Linked DNA regions of Aquitalea magnusonii. The protein of the gene in region 1 interacts with the protein of each later gene in a pairwise test. Links are inferred from orthologs where the notes say so. Each region holds a gene or a part of one and is shown on either strand. Other genes may lie near its edges.

What was found. Proteins that work in one complex are often made in the same cells at the same time.
Region 2: the proteins of topA (region 1) and DLM_RS11625 interact in binary tests that used the Escherichia coli proteins (3 or more experiments, as listed by UniProt). The link is inferred for Aquitalea magnusonii from one-to-one orthologs.

The regions. Positions count from the first base shown.
Region 1 is NZ_AP018823.1:4,603,055-4,610,085, reverse strand. What follows is about bases 3,322-6,307. They hold topA (type I DNA topoisomerase), read left to right. Parts: upstream 3,322-3,658; coding sequence 3,659-5,956; downstream 5,957-6,307. Other genes in these bases: DLM_RS21610 (hypothetical protein), read left to right, coding at 6,250-6,307; DLM_RS21620 (DUF494 family protein), read left to right, coding at 3,322-3,489. Outside these bases: fmt (methionyl-tRNA formyltransferase), read right to left, coding at 1-158; def (peptide deformylase), read right to left, coding at 242-745; DLM_RS21630 (LysM peptidoglycan-binding domain-containing protein), read left to right, coding at 873-1,910; DNA-processing protein DprA, read left to right, coding at 1,907-2,989; more of DLM_RS21620, read left to right, coding at 3,031-3,321; more of DLM_RS21610, read left to right, coding at 6,308-6,645; DLM_RS21605 (DUF1622 domain-containing protein), read right to left, coding at 6,721-7,031. UniProt on the Escherichia coli protein: Releases the supercoiling and torsional tension of DNA, which is introduced during the DNA replication and transcription, by transiently cleaving and rejoining one strand of the DNA duplex.
Region 2 is NZ_AP018823.1:2,434,435-2,442,308, reverse strand. Bases 1,785-4,562 are described here. They hold DLM_RS11625 (IMPACT family protein), read left to right. Parts: upstream 1,785-2,767; coding sequence 2,768-3,358; downstream 3,359-4,562. Other genes in these bases: DLM_RS11620 (exopolyphosphatase), read left to right, coding at 3,434-4,363; DLM_RS23865 (hypothetical protein), read right to left, coding at 2,537-2,665; DLM_RS11630 (NfeD family protein), read right to left, coding at 2,029-2,469; DLM_RS11635 (SPFH domain-containing protein), read right to left, coding at 1,785-2,026. In the rest of the region: DLM_RS11650 (BolA family protein), read right to left, coding at 1-184; DLM_RS11645 (YciI family protein), read right to left, coding at 181-483; DLM_RS11640 (septation protein A), read right to left, coding at 483-1,016; more of DLM_RS11635, read right to left, coding at 1,085-1,784; DLM_RS11615 (methyl-accepting chemotaxis protein), read left to right, coding at 4,857-6,464; DLM_RS11610 (MaoC family dehydratase), read right to left, coding at 6,522-6,977; DLM_RS11605 ([protein-PII] uridylyltransferase), read right to left, coding at 7,058-7,874.

The DNA.
Region 1 (7,031 bases):
AGCGCCACGGCCTTCACCGGGCTGGGTTTGAGTTTCATGCCGCGTCCGGCCGGACGATCCGGCTGGGTCAGCACCAGGGCTATCTCGTGGCCGGCAGCCAACAAGCTGCGCAGCGCTGCTGCGGCAAATTCCGGCGTACCGGCAAAAATCAGTTTCATCGTAAGTCCGCAAGAAGAAAAGACAGGGCGGGCCTGTCCTTTTCACATGCACCACAGCCTGCCTGCGCAGGCTGGTGCCCTGATCACATATTCTGTTTTTCGCGTTTTTTCAGCTTGGTGCGGATACGGCCCTGCTTAAGCTCGGACAGGTACTCGACAAACACCTTGCCGTCCAGGTGATCGATTTCATGCTGGATGCAAATGGCCAGCAAGCCGTCGGCTTCCAGTTCATATTCGGCACCGGTGGCATCCTGGGCGCGCACCTTGACCCGCTCGGCGCGGGTGACTTTATCGTAAATGCCGGGCACGGACAGGCAGCCCTCCTCATACACGGTTTCACCTTCTTTTTCGATGATGACCGGGTTGATGAAGACACGGCGTTCGTTGTGATCCTCGGAAATATCCATCACCACAAGGCGTTTGTGGTAGTCCACCTGCGTGGCGGCCAGACCGATGCCCTTGGCTTCGTACATGGTTTCAAACATGTTGTCGATCTGGGTTTGCAGGGCTGCGTCAAAGGTCTCGACCGGCGTGGCCACGGTATGCAGACGCGCATCCGGATAATGCAAAATGTTCAGCAGCGCCATCGGTTTTCTTGCTCCAAGTTGTCGTAATGCCATCAGCACGTCGATAATATGACGTGTCTGACGCATGCTCGTTTGTCAAAGGAGCGCTCGCGGGCGCTCATTACACTCAAATATTGGGGCACTTTTCATGCGTAAAAGTATTATATCGCTTGCTCTGGCTCTGGGACTGGCTCTCCCGGCTTTTTCCGATACGCTGACCATCAAGCCCGACGCGCCGGCGCGCTATACCGTAGTCAAGGGCGACACGCTGTGGGGAATTTCCGGCCGTTATCTCAAGAGCCCATGGAAATGGCCCCGACTGTGGCAGATGAACAAAAGCGAGATCAAGAACCCCCACTGGATCTATCCCGGTGACGTGCTGGTACTCACCTACGTGAACGGCCAGCCGCGCCTGACCTTGGAAAAATCCGGTCAGGGCGATGTGCGCCTGTCACCTCAGGTACGCATGTCCGATATCGACAAAGCTATTGCCAGCATTCCTGCCAGAGCCATCGAACCCTTCCTCTACCGTCCACTGGTGGTCAACGAAGAAGAGTTTGCCACCTCGCCACGCCTGGTGGCTGGCCCGGAAGAGCGCCTGGCGTTTGGCACCGGCGATCGCGTGTTTGCCAATGGCGTGAGTACCGCGGGCAACTGGCAGATATATCGCGCCAGCAAGCCGCTGATCGACCCCGACACCAAGGAAAACCTGGGTTTTGAAGTGCTGTACGGCGGAGATGCCCAACTGGACAAAATGGGCGATGAAATCCAGACCATGCGCATCACGCGGGTTGCCAGCGAGATTCTGGTTGGAGACAGATTGATCAAGGCCCCGAAAGACCAGTTTGTCAGCTACGTACCGCACAGCCCGGACGGCAATATCCAGGGTCAGATCATCTCCGTGTATGACGGGGTGGATGGCGCGGCACAGTATTCCAACGTGGTAATCAACCGGGGCAAGCGTGAGCAGGTGGAACCCGGCGATGTATTCAGCCTGTTCAAGCATGGCAAGCCAATTACCGTGATAACCGCCGACGGCCAGAAAAAACAGGTGCTGCTGCCGGGGCAGACTGTGGGCAAGATTTTTGTCTACCGCGTCTTTGACAAGGTGTCGTACGCCCTGGTGCTGGACAGCACCGATGCCGTCAGTGTCGGGGATGTGGTCGCCCCGCCGGAAGGCGAATGAGCCAGTCCACGGCAGACTGGCTGCTGCTGGCACTGACCCCTGGCATCGGTCCGGCCGGTTTTCTCAAACTGATTGCCCGCTTCGGATCAGCCAGCCACGCCGTTGCCGCCAGCACTGCCCAGACCACCCCCATCATTGGCCAGGAGGCGGCGCTTGCCCTGCGTGAGCAACTGGCTGGCCCGGCGGTGGAAGCGGCGCTGACCTGGGCAAGCCAGCCTGACTGCACCCTGCTTAGCCTGCAGGACGACGACTATCCGCAAGCACTGGCCGAAACCGCCTCGCCGCCCCCGCTGTTGTTTGCCCGTGGCCAGCGCGCACTGCTGCAACGCCCCATGCTGGCCATGGTGGGCAGCCGCAGTGCCACGCCACCGGGCAAGCAGATTGCCGAGGAGTTTTCCCGTCGCCTATCCGCCGTGGGCTACACCATTGTCAGCGGCCTGGCCAGCGGCATCGACGCCGCTTCCCATCGCGGTGCCTTGCAGGAAGCCGGCTCCACCATTGCCGTTATCGGCACCGGCATCGACCGCGTCTACCCGGCCAGCAACCGTGAACTGGCCCATCACATCGGCAGTGCCGGCCTGATCCTGTCTGAATTCCCGCTGGGAGCAGGACCGCTGGCCAGCCACTTTCCACGCCGCAACCGCATCATTGCCGGCTTGTCGCGCGGCTGCCTGGTGGTGGAGGCCAATATCAATTCCGGCTCGCTGATTACCGCCAGGCTCTCCGGTGAATATGGCCGCGAAGTGATGGCCGTTCCCGGCTCCATCCATAATCCGCAGGCGCGGGGCTGCCATCGGCTGCTGAAGGAAGGTGCCCGGCTGATCGAAACGGTGGACGATGTGCTGGAAGAGATTGGCCGCCCGGCAGTGACCACCCCGCCAGCACCACGCAACACAGCAGATGAGCAGGCGGCGGAGCACCCGGTTTTGTCGCAGATGGGCTTTGATCCGGTGAGCAGCGAGACGCTTGCATTGCAACTCGGGTTGACGCAGGGGGAGCTTTACGCGATGCTGCTCGAGCTGGAGCTTGCCGGCAAGCTCGCCAGCTTGCCCGGTGGGCAGGTCCAGCGGCTGGTCTGACCCGGACCGGATCATGTGGCAGCCCATTTGAAGAAGACCTGATGTTTGACGTTCTCACTTATTTGTTCGAGCAGTACCGTGACCCGGACGCCTTTGGCGACCGCGGCTCCCTGATGCGCCAGCTCGAGGCCGCCGGCTTCGAGGACGAGGAAATCAACGACGCGCTGGACTGGCTGGACAATGTCGCCAATATGGTGGACGGCCTGTATGCCAGCGCTGACGATGCCTCCGGCATGCGCATCTACGCCGATGTCGAACTGGAACGCCTGCCCACCGAAGTGCGCGGCCTGATCCAGTTTCTGGAAGATCACGGCGCACTCTCGCCATCGCAACGTGAAATGGTAATCGACCGCCTGTGCGAGCTGCCGGACGATGACATCAATGTTGGCTCAGCCAAGCTGGTGGCGCTGATGGTGTTGTGGGCACAAAAAGCGGAACTGCCCATCCTCTTGGGGGAAGAACTGCTGGACGCCATTCACGGCGAACCAACCATGCAATGACTTGTCAGCGCTGGCGGTACGGGCTTACCATCCCGCCTCGCCTGATGATAACGGCAGGGAATTTTGACAAGAGCGCCAAATGCGCTCTTGTTTTATTTGCGCTCTTGCTTTATTTGATAGATAGAACCGCTATCAGCCGGATGTTTCCGGTACACACTGAAACGAAAACATGCCCTCCAGCCTCTTGATCGTTGAGTCGCCATCCAAGGCAAAAACGCTGAAGAAATACCTGGGACCGGACTTTGAAGTCCTGGCCTCCTACGGTCACGTGCGCGATCTGGTACCCAAAAACGGTGCGGTAGACCCTGAAAAGGGCTTCGCCATGAAATACCAGCTGATCGCCCGCAACAGCAAACACGTTGATGCCATCGTCAAGGCCGTGGCCGAAGTCGACCATGTCTACCTGGCAACTGACCCGGACCGCGAAGGCGAAGCCATTTCCTGGCACCTGGTGCAAATCCTCAACAGCAAGAAACTGCTGAAGGACAAGACCGCCCAGCGCGTGGTGTTCCACGAAATCACCAAGAACGCGGTACTGGAAGCCATCGGCAACCCGCGCGAAGTGGCACAGGACCTGGTGGATGCCCAGCAGGCACGCCGGGCGCTGGACTATCTGGTGGGTTTCAACCTGTCGCCGCTGCTGTGGAAAAAAATCCGCCGCGGCCTGTCGGCAGGGCGGGTACAAAGCCCGGCGCTGCGCCTGATCTGCGAACGCGAAAACGAGATCAAGGCCTTTGTGCAGCAGGAATACTGGTCGGTGCATCTGGACAGCCACAAGGGCCGTACCAAGTTTTCCGCCAAGCTGACCCAGCTTGCCGGCAAAAAACTGGATCAGTTCGACATTCCCGGTGATGCCGAACACGCCGACATTCTGGCCCGCCTGCAAAACCAGCCGGCCACCGTCACCAGCATCGAGAAGAAAAAGAAGTCGCGCAGCCCCGCCGCGCCCTTCACCACCTCCACGCTGCAACAGGAAGCCGTGCGCAAGCTGGGCATGACCACCGACCGCACCATGCGTACCGCGCAGCAGCTGTATGAAGGTATCGACATCGGCCAGGGCACGGTGGGTCTGATCACCTATATGCGTACCGACTCGGTGGCACTGGCCAACGAAGCCGTTGAAGAAATCCGTACTTATATCGGCGACACCTTCAACAACGACTTCCTGCCGAAAAACCCGGTCGCCTACAAGAACAAGTCCAAGAACGCACAGGAAGCGCACGAGGCCATCCGCCCGACCTCTATCCTGCGCACGCCGGAATCGGTCAAACCCTTCCTCACCACCGACCAGTTCAAGCTGTACGACATGGTGTGGAAGCGTACCCTGGCCTGCCAGATGGCTCCGGCCAAGTTTGACACCACCAGCGTGGACATCACCGTAGGCGAAGGCATCTTCCGCGCCAGCGGTCAGGTACAGACCTTTGCCGGCTTCCTGGCCGTGTACGAAGAAGACGTGGACGATGCCGAGGACGAGGACAACGCCAAGCTGCCGCTGCTGGAAGAAGGCGACAGCCTGCCGGTGGACAAGCTGTACGGTGAACAGCACTTCACCCAGCCGCCGCCGCGCTTCTCCGAAGCCAGTCTGGTGAAGGCACTGGAAGAATTCGGCATCGGCCGTCCGTCCACCTACGCCAGCATCATCTCCACGCTGAAAGACCGTGAATACGTGATCCTGGACAAGAAGCGCTTCTTGCCCACCGATACCGGCGACATCGTCAACAAGTTCCTGACTGAACATTTCAGCCAGTACGTGGACTACAACTTCACCGCCAAGCTGGAAAACCAGTTGGATGACATTGCCAGCGGCCAGCGCGAGTGGGTGCCGGTGATGGACAGTTTCTGGAAGGGCTTTTCCAAGCAGATTGCCGAAAAGGAAAGCATTTCCCGCGCCGAAGTCACCACCGAAAGCCTGGACGAAGCCTGCCCCAAATGCAGCAAGCCCTTGTCGATCAAGTTTGGCAAGCGTGGCCGCTTCATTGCCTGCACCGGTTATCCGGACTGCGACTACACCCGCAATATCGGTGAAACCGCCGAGCAGGCGGCAGAAGAAGCCGAAGCCCCGACGGTGATCGAAGACCGGGTCTGCCCGGACTGTGGCGGTGCGCTGCACATCAAGAAGGGTCGTTACGGCAAGTTCATCGGCTGCGCCAACTACCCCAAGTGCAAGCACATCGAACCGCTGGAAAAACCGCGTGACACCGGCGTGGAATGCCCGGAGTGCAAGTCCGGCCACCTGATCGAGCGCAAGAGCCGCTACGGCAAGCTGTTCTACAGCTGCAATACCTACCCCAAGTGCAAGTACGCCATCTGGAACCCGCCGGTGGCCGAGCCCTGCCCCAAGTGCAACTGGCCGATTCTCACCATCAAGACCACCAAGCGTCGTGGTACCGAGAAAGTCTGCCCGCAGAAGGAATGCGGCTACAGCGAGGTGATTGCCCCGCCGGAAGCCAAGCCGGCAGAAGAGTAAACTGCGGCCTGCAGTCGGTATGACACAACGCCACCTTCGGGTGGCGTTGTTTTTTTGGCCATGGCAGCCAAACCATGCAAGCAGCGGCGCTACGCCAACAGCATTGGCAATGCACTGATTTTATTAATCAAGTTCAGAAAAGTCGCCATATAATTCAGAAATCAGGCTAAACCGTAAACAGCTAAACAGTCTGAGGGCTCTTGCGACGGGCCACATCGTTTCCGAACCATACGCCGCCGCCATGACAGGCGGCGTTCGTCGTTTTACGGGCCACCCCCGGCAAAGCACACATCATGAAAACACATAGCAGCTTCTTTTTTACCGGTGCATCGGTACTGACTCTGTTTGGCCTGGCCAGCGGCCATTGGCTGATGCTTCCCATTGCCTTCCTGCTGGCATTCTGCGGCATGGTGGTGGCCGACCGGGAGCAACTGGCCGACATGGATGAGCGTACCGCCGCCATGCTGCTGGTGCTGCCCAGTCAGCATCCGCTCTTGCCGCTGGACCATTTCCACGGCAACGAACTGATGTTTTACCAGGCTGGCAGCCCGGTTTACCGCGTTTTGCAGGCAGATGGCGCCCGTTGGGAACTGGTCGGCGAATATGGCAAGGTAGAAGACGATAGCGGCTGCATCCGCGTTTACCCCGGTTATCTTTACCGGCGCCAGCCGGTCAGGACCGACGCCTGACCGCGCGAACAACCATCCACAGCCTTGTCCGATTAGCGTCGCCGCGCCTTGCCGCCGCGGCGCTACACCATGGTGTCAGCCACGGTTGGTGCCGGACTTGTCTTCCTGCTCGGTTTCGCGGATTTCCTTGCCCAGAAAAAAGTTGAGCGCGGTACGCAATACGGCAATGGCAGCCAGCTTGCCGATCTGGTCCCAACTGGGTGCCACGGCGGTGGACAGGATATCGGCCGCCAGTTGCAATTCCAGCGCCAGTGCCAGAAAGCGGGCAAAACTCAGCCGCACTGCATTGAATTGCGCCATGCCCGGCTCAAGGCAGCGTTGCAGGTAGCGCACCCCGGCCACCAGTACGCCGATGCCAATCACCACGGCACCGCTAGCCTCCACCG
Region 2 (7,874 bases), 2.2 Mb from region 1 along the record:
GACGATGGCGTGCCACACTGTTAAGACCGGCAAAACGGCTGGAGACAATCAGCACATCATAGTGGCCGCCACCGGAGCGGGCTCCGGCGTGCCCGGCATGGGCGGCGCTGTCGTCCTGGATTTCCAGATGTTCCGGTGTCAAGGCCTGCAGGGCAGCCTGCAGCAGCGCGACGGTATCGCTCATGCAGGGAATACCTTGCGGAAGGGTTTTACTTCTACCGCGGCGTATACGCCGGCAGCAACATAAGGGTCGGCATCGGCCCAGTTGCGGGCTTCTTCCAGGCTGGCAAATTCGGCCACGATCAGGCTGCCGGTAAAGCCGGCACTGCCAGGGTCCACGCTGTCAATGGCCGGGCAGGGGCCTGCCAGTACCAGACGGCCCTGTTCCTGCAAGGCAGACAGGCGGGCCAGGTGTTCCGGGCGGGCGGCAAGACGCTTTTCCAGGGAGCCGGGGTGATCCTGGCCGCTGATGATATACAGCATTATTTCTTTTCCTCGATGTATTTGGACAGGAACAGGCTTTGTGCGATGACGAACACCACCATCAGGCCCAGACTGCCAAACAGTTTGAAGCTCAGCCAGATTTCGCGACTGAAATTGAAGGCTACATACAGATTGAGTGCGCCCATGAAGGTAAAGAACAGCGACCAGGCATAGGCCAGCTTGCGCCAGATGAGTTGTGGTAGCTGGATCTGCGCGCCCATCAGCAGTTTCAGGCCGTTCTTGCCCATCAGGTCGCTAACCAGCAGTGCAATGGCCATCAGCCAATACAGTACGGTGAATTTCCAGATGATGAACAGATCGTTGTGCGATATCACGGTAGCCGCACCCAGCACCACGCTGAGGATCAGGTTGATCCATTGCATGGCGTCCACCTTGCGGTGCTTGAGCCAGGTCCAGGCAAACAGCAGGACGGTTGCCGCCACCAGAACCTTGGTGGCCAGAAACATGTCGTGGGTGATCAGGTAACTGCCGAAGAACAGGGCTACCGGAAGGAAGTCGGATAAGAATTTCATGCGGCTGATTATGGGGGCAGCCTGCCTGTTATACAAGCCAGGACAAGGCTGCCGTCATGACATAAGTGTTAACGATTGCTTTGCTTGACCACGCTCAGCGCGGTAGCCACCAGCGAGCTGACATCCGCCACATTGGCCGGCAGGATGACGGTGTTGTTCTGCTTGGCCAGTTGGGCAAAGGCGGCCACATACTGCTCTGCCACCTTGAGGTTGACTGCTTCGATACCGCCGTCCACCTTCACCGCTTCGGCTACCCGCCGTACGGCATCTGCCGTGGCATCGGCCACCAGGCGCAGTGCCTCGGCCTCACCCTGTGCCTTGTTGATGGCAGCCTGCTTGTTGCCTTCGGAATTGTTGATGGTGGCTTGCATCTCGCCTTGCGATTTCTGGATGGCTGCTTCGCGTGCGCCGGTAGCCAGGTTGATCTGCTCCATCTTCACCCCTTCGGACTGGGCAATACGGGCGCGCTTTTCCCGCTCGGCGGTAATTTGCGCCTGCATGGAATGCAGGATGTCCTGCGGCGGAACCAAGTCCTTGATTTCATAGCGCAATACCTTCACGCCCCAGTTGATGGCGGCTTCATCCAGCGAAGCCACCACGATCTGGTTGATTTCATCACGTTCCTCGAAGGTCTTGTCCAGCTCCATCTTGCCAATCACCGAGCGCAAGGTGGTTTGCGACAGTTGGGTGATGGCCAGCAGGTAGTCGCTGGTGCCATAGGAGGCGCGCTGCGGGTCCGTCACCTGGAAATACAGGATGCCGTCCACCTTTAGCTGGGTATTGTCGCGGGTGATGCAGATCTGGCTGGGTACATCCAGCGGTACTTCCTTCAGGCTGTGCTTGTAGGCCAGCCGGTCGATGAAGGGAATCAGGATGTTCAGCCCTGGTGTGAGGGTGGCGTGATAGCGGCCCAGCCGCTCCACGATATAGGCATGCTGTTGTGGCACCACCTTGACCGATTTGATGATGAAGATCACCACGGCGGCAAACAGGACGATGACGAATTCCATGATTATCGGCTTTCTTTTGATGAAGTGGTAAGGAGCAGTACATTGCCGTCACGGCCTGCGATGGCGGCGCTGTCACCCGCTGCCAGCGTGCTTGCATCCTCTGCACGGGCCTGCCATTCGGTGCCGCGATAATGCACACGCAGGTTTTGGCTGTCGATCCGGCTGATTACGCGGACCAGTTGGCCGATGTCCGGGTCGTCGAGCACGGCCTTGCTTGGTTGCGGTGCGGCTGGCTGGCGTTTGCGCCAGCGGCTCACGGCCAGAACACCGGCCATGCCGCCCAGGCTGGCCAGTGTCCAGCACAGTGCCTCACTGCCGCCCAGCAGGCTGGCAATGCCACCGGCGGCCAGCGCTACGGCGATTACCAGCAAGTAGAAAGTGCCGGACATGAATTCGGCCATCAGCGCCAGCAGCGCGCCGATCAGCCATAGAGTAGGAGTCAAGGTTGGCCAGCTTTCATGACGAAAGATTAGGCATTCTCATGCCGAAATGTGTCCAAGACAACTGCTTTTAGCGGTGGTCCGGGGCGGGAAGGGTGGACAGCAATGCGGCAGCTTGTGCTGGATCAAGCCAAAACGTGTCCAGTGCCAGCCGCAGTGTCTCGGTCAGCAGGCTCAGGACGATGAGCAGCGGGATCATGATTTGCCTCCGCTTGTGGCATCAGCATCAGGACGCACGCTGCGGCCAAAGCGCGTTACCATGCAGGCAACACTGTTAACTAAGACTTCGGGACAGGTATAAATGTTTCAACTGGCAGCCCCTGTTGCTGCAGAAATCGAAATCAAGAAGAGTCGCTTTCTTGCCTATGTGTATCCGGTTGCCCGGCGTGAAGAGGCTATGCAGCATCTTCTTGCGCTGCGCGCCCAGTATCCCGATGCCCGCCATTACTGCGCGGTGCTGCTGGTGGATGGCGACTCCATGCTGGATGATGATGGTGAGCCTTCCGGCACGGCGGCCCGGCCCATGTATAACGTGCTGATGCACAAGCAACTGCATAATGTGCTGGCGGTGGTGGTGCGCTATTTTGGCGGCGTCAAACTGGGTGCGGGCGGTCTGGTGCGTGCCTACACCCAGGCGCTGAACGCGGCGCTGCTGCTGGCGCAAGCGGTGCCCGTGGTGGTGATGGCGCAATGTCGTGCCCGTATTGCCTTTGCAGATGAGTCACGTTTTCGCCGTCATTGTGATGCTTTGCAGATTGCCGTGAGCGAGGCCAGCTATGGTGAACAGGTGGAATTGACGCTGAGCCTGCCGGCTACGCAGTGTGAGGCCTTGCAAATGCGCTTGCACGACCTGTTGGCCGGTGAGGTATATTTCATGACGCATGAGAATTGAGTTTGCCATCGGCACTTGCTGCGGCAAGCAATGACACAATCGGCTGGAAATGATCTTGTTTACGGGGAGAAATGAATGTCGCAGCAGCAATACCGTCTGGTGACGCGCAGTGATTTTGACGGCCTGGTGTGTGCCGTGCTGTTGAACGAGCTTGGCATGGTGAATGACATCAAGTTTGTCCATCCCAAGGACATGCAGGACGGGAAAATAGAAATCACCGAGCGGGATATCACCACCAATCTGCCGTATGTGCCTGGTGCGTATCTGGCCTTTGACCACCATTTTTCCGAAACCCTGCGCAACGGGCAGCATGCCAACCACATCATCGACCCGGCGGCGCCTTCTGCCGCCCGCGTGGTGTACGACCACTTTGGCGGCAAGCAGGCTTTTCCGCGCATCAGTGATGAAATGATGGACGCGGTGGACAAGGCCGACTCTGCCCAGTTCAGCCGCGAGGAAATCCTCAATCCCACCGGCTGGGTCTTGCTCAATTATCTGATGGATGCGCGCACCGGTCTTGGGCGCTTCCGTAATTTCACCGTCAGCAATTATCAGTTGATGATGGATTTGATCGGCTATTGCCGCGACCACAGTATCGAGGAAATCCTGGCCTTGCCGGATGTGAAGGAGCGGGTGGACCTGTACATGCAGTATCAGGAGCAGGCGCGCGAACAGATCGCACGCTGTGCCAAGGTGCATGGCAATCTGGTGTTGCTCAACCTGCTGCTGGAAGAAACCATCTATCCGGCCAACCGCTTCCTGGTATATGCGATGTATCCGGAGTGCAATATTTCCATCCACATGATGTGGGGCCTGAACAAGCAGAACATCGTGTTTGCCACTGGCAAGTCCATCATCGATCGCAGTTGCCGCACCAATGTGGGGGCGCTGATGCTGCAGTACGGTGGTGGCGGCCATGAGGCGGCGGGGACTTGTCAGGTCAGTGTCGATCAGTATGAGGATATCCGCGACGAGCTGATTACCCGTATCCGGGCGCAAGGCTGATGCATCGCTTACGGCCAGCGATGGCAGGGCTGATCAAGCCCGGTCCGTGAATGTCCTCGGTGCAATGCCGCTAATCAGGGAACATGATTTTCATGTTCCCTTTTTAATTGCAAGCCTCTGCGCTGCCGGTGCTGCTGCTGGTGGCACGCAGTGCGGGATCAGCAGCCTGCCATATTGCGCCGCCAGATGGCCCGGCACTGCCGGGTCAGAATGCGGGGTGCTGGCGTTTGTCACCCGCTTGGCGAGTACGGCAGGCGCTGCGTCGCCCTGTCTGGGTGGCCTTGCTTGTCGTGATACAGCGCTAAGCCTGGCCATTCTGCGCACTGGCCATGTGGCATCAAGTAGCAGGTATTGGCCTGGGGCAAGGGTTGTGCATATTAGCCTGGCAATGGACTGGGGTTTTCTTATCCTGAAGCATGGACTTTCTTGTTAGAATGTTGAGATTAAACAAGTTGTTTTAAATAATTAAAACTAACAAAAGAACGCACATCAAATGAAGATCAATCTGCCTGTTACCGCCAACGAGTTGATTGTCGACCCTGTTAATCCCATCGTCACCAAGACCGATGTGAAAGGCAGCATTACCTACGCCAATCGCGCGTTCATCGAGATCAGCGGCTTTAGCGAGGCCGAACTGCTGGGCCAGAACCACAATATCGTGCGCCACCCGGACATGCCGCCATCGGCATTTGCAGACTTGTGGGAAACGGTGAAGGCAGGCAAGCCATGGCGTGGCATCGTGAAAAACCGGGCCAAGAATGGCGATTTCTACTGGGTGGAGGCTTACGTTACCCCGATTACCGAACATGGCCGTATTGTGGGCTACATGTCGGTGCGCTCCCAGCCAAAGCGGCAGGATATCGATGCCGCTGCAGCCCTTTATCGCCAAGTGATGAACAAGCAGGCCAGCCTGCCTTCCACCTTGCAGCGTTATGCACGGCAGTCTGATGTGTTGCAAGTCGCGCCGCTGCTGTTTCTGCTGGGCCTGTTGGCGGCCATGGTGTCGTTCTTCTTGCCGGATGCCTTGCTCTGGCTGCGTGAGGCACTTGGCATGACCGGCTGTGTGCTGGCACTTGGCGCGGCCATCTGGGCATGGCGGCGGGTGCGCTCGGTATTGAAGGTGCTGGACGGACGCTTCCAGGACTTGCAGGAAGGCCGGCTGGATCATGCCTCCATGGCGCATGAAGGCGGCTTGCTGGGCAAGGTGCTTTCCTCGCTGGAATCCTTGCGCATTCATTACCGCGCCACCATTGCCGATGTGATGCGGGCCAGCCTGTATACCAAGGAACAGGCTCATGGTTTGCTGGATGATATGCATGCCCTGGCGGCACGATCGGTGCAGCAGCGTCAGGGATTAAACCAGATTAGCCACAATATGGAGTCGCTCAGCCTGGCGGTGCAGGATGTGGTGCGCCTGGCCGAACATAATCAGCAGGATTCACGCCATACCCAGGATGTGGCGCGGGATGGCCGCCATACCATGGATGCCGCAACCTCGGCGGCGGAGCGTGCGGTGAACGTGGTGTCACAGTCGCGTGGTGCCATGGTGGAGCTGGATGAGGCGATGATCCGCATCCGCAGCATGACGACTCTGATTCGCGAGATTGCCGATCAGACCAATCTGCTGGCCCTGAATGCCGCCATCGAGGCTGCCCGTGCCGGAGAGATGGGGCGTGGTTTTGCCGTGGTGGCGGACGAGGTGCGCAAGCTGGCCGAGCGCACCACCAACACCACCGATTCCATTGGTGAGATTGTCGAGGAAATCGGCAAGATCACCCATTCCGCCGTCAGCAGCATGGATGCCACGGTGGAAGAGGTGGGCGAGGTCAATGGGCAGATCCGCCTGTCATCGGGCAAGCTGCAGGGCCTGATCGAGGCGGCTGAGCAGTCCAGCCTGCAGGCACAGAAACTGGCCAGGGAGATGGGCAGCAAATCCGATTCCATCAATGTGATGGCGGCAGCGCTGGAGCAGTTGAATGCCTTGTCAGAGCAGGATTTGAGCACTACCCACTCCATTGGTGAGAGTGCCGGACATCTGGCCGAAACCTCGGAGGATCTGGCGCAGCTAACCGAAAATTTCAGCAAATGGCAGCAGCGTTGAACTGCTGAGCTTGCCCCACGCAACAGCCTGTCCGCGTTTTATCCGGACAGGCTTTTTTCATGGCTGTGTCGTGGTGCGGCGGGCAACCCAGATGGCGGTTTCCAGTTGCATGGCAATCTCGTTGTGCTGGTTGAGGGTGGTCCAGCGCAATTGCACAACGCCGAATCCGGGCTGGCTGGACGAAGGTTTTTGACCCGTTACCTCGATTTTGGCACGCAAGGTATCGCCGGGACGGGTAGGACGCGGCCAGCGCATATCGCGTATGCCCATGCCGATCAGCCCATTGGCCACGTTTTTCAGTTCACTGGCGGTGATCAGCCGCATGGTAAGGCTGCTGGTGTGCCAGCCAGAGGCTGCCAGGCCATCGAAAAAACTGCTCTTGGCCGCCTGTGGGTCGGTATGGAAGGGCTGCGGGTCAAACTGGCTGGCAAAGGCGATGATTTCTTCTTCGCTCAGGGTGTGGCTGGCCGTTTCGAACACGCGGCCCGGTGTCAGGTCTTCGAAGTAGAGCATATGTTTACGTTAACGTAAGTTTTGATGCTGCAGCATACGATGTGCCAGCCGACAGGTCAAAGGCGGTGCCGGGCCGGAGGTCAGATCCGCAGTGCGGCAATCAGCTCGCTTTCCAGTGCCAGTACCGTCTTGTCGTCTTTCAAACCGGGCCCGCTTACCAGGAAGGAGTCTTCCGCCCGGCTGCCCAGGGTCATGATCTTGGCGGACTGCACGCTAAGGTGATAATCGGCCAGCACCTTGGCAATGCGCGCCAGCAGCCCGGGACGGTCGCCGGCCACGATGGACAATACGTAGAAATTGTCCTTGTCGTCCGGACGGATCAGCACTTGCGGCGCAATCGGGAAGTGCTTCAGGTGACGGCTGATACGCCCGTTGGCCGGTGGCGGCGGCGGGGTTTCCAGGCGCAGGCATTCGGCCAGTTCGAATTCGATGAAGTTGATCATGTCGCGGTAATCCCCGTCGTGGTGCTCGGGAATGAAGACATGGAAGGTGTCCAGCGCATAGCCGTGGCGCGTGGTGTATACCTTGGCATCGGCAATGCTGTAGTTGGTGCGGCCAAAGAAGGCACAGGTGCGGGCAAACAGTTCCGGCTTGTCCGGGGTGTAGACCAGCACCTGGATGCCTTCGTGATCGTCCGACAGGCGGGCGCGCACCATGGGCGTTTCGATATTGACGAAACGGTTGAGAATGCGCGCATGCCAGGCAATTTCCTTGGCCTCGTGCCGCAGGAAGTACACCATGTCCAGCTGCGACCACAGTTTTTGCTCCACCCCGGCCGGAACGGCATAAAGGCGCAGCAGGCTGAGTGCCTGGGTCTTGCGTTCTTCCAGTTCCGAGTTGAGGTCCACCTCGCCACCACGCAACAAGACGCGCAGGGTGGCGTTGTAGAGGTCTTCC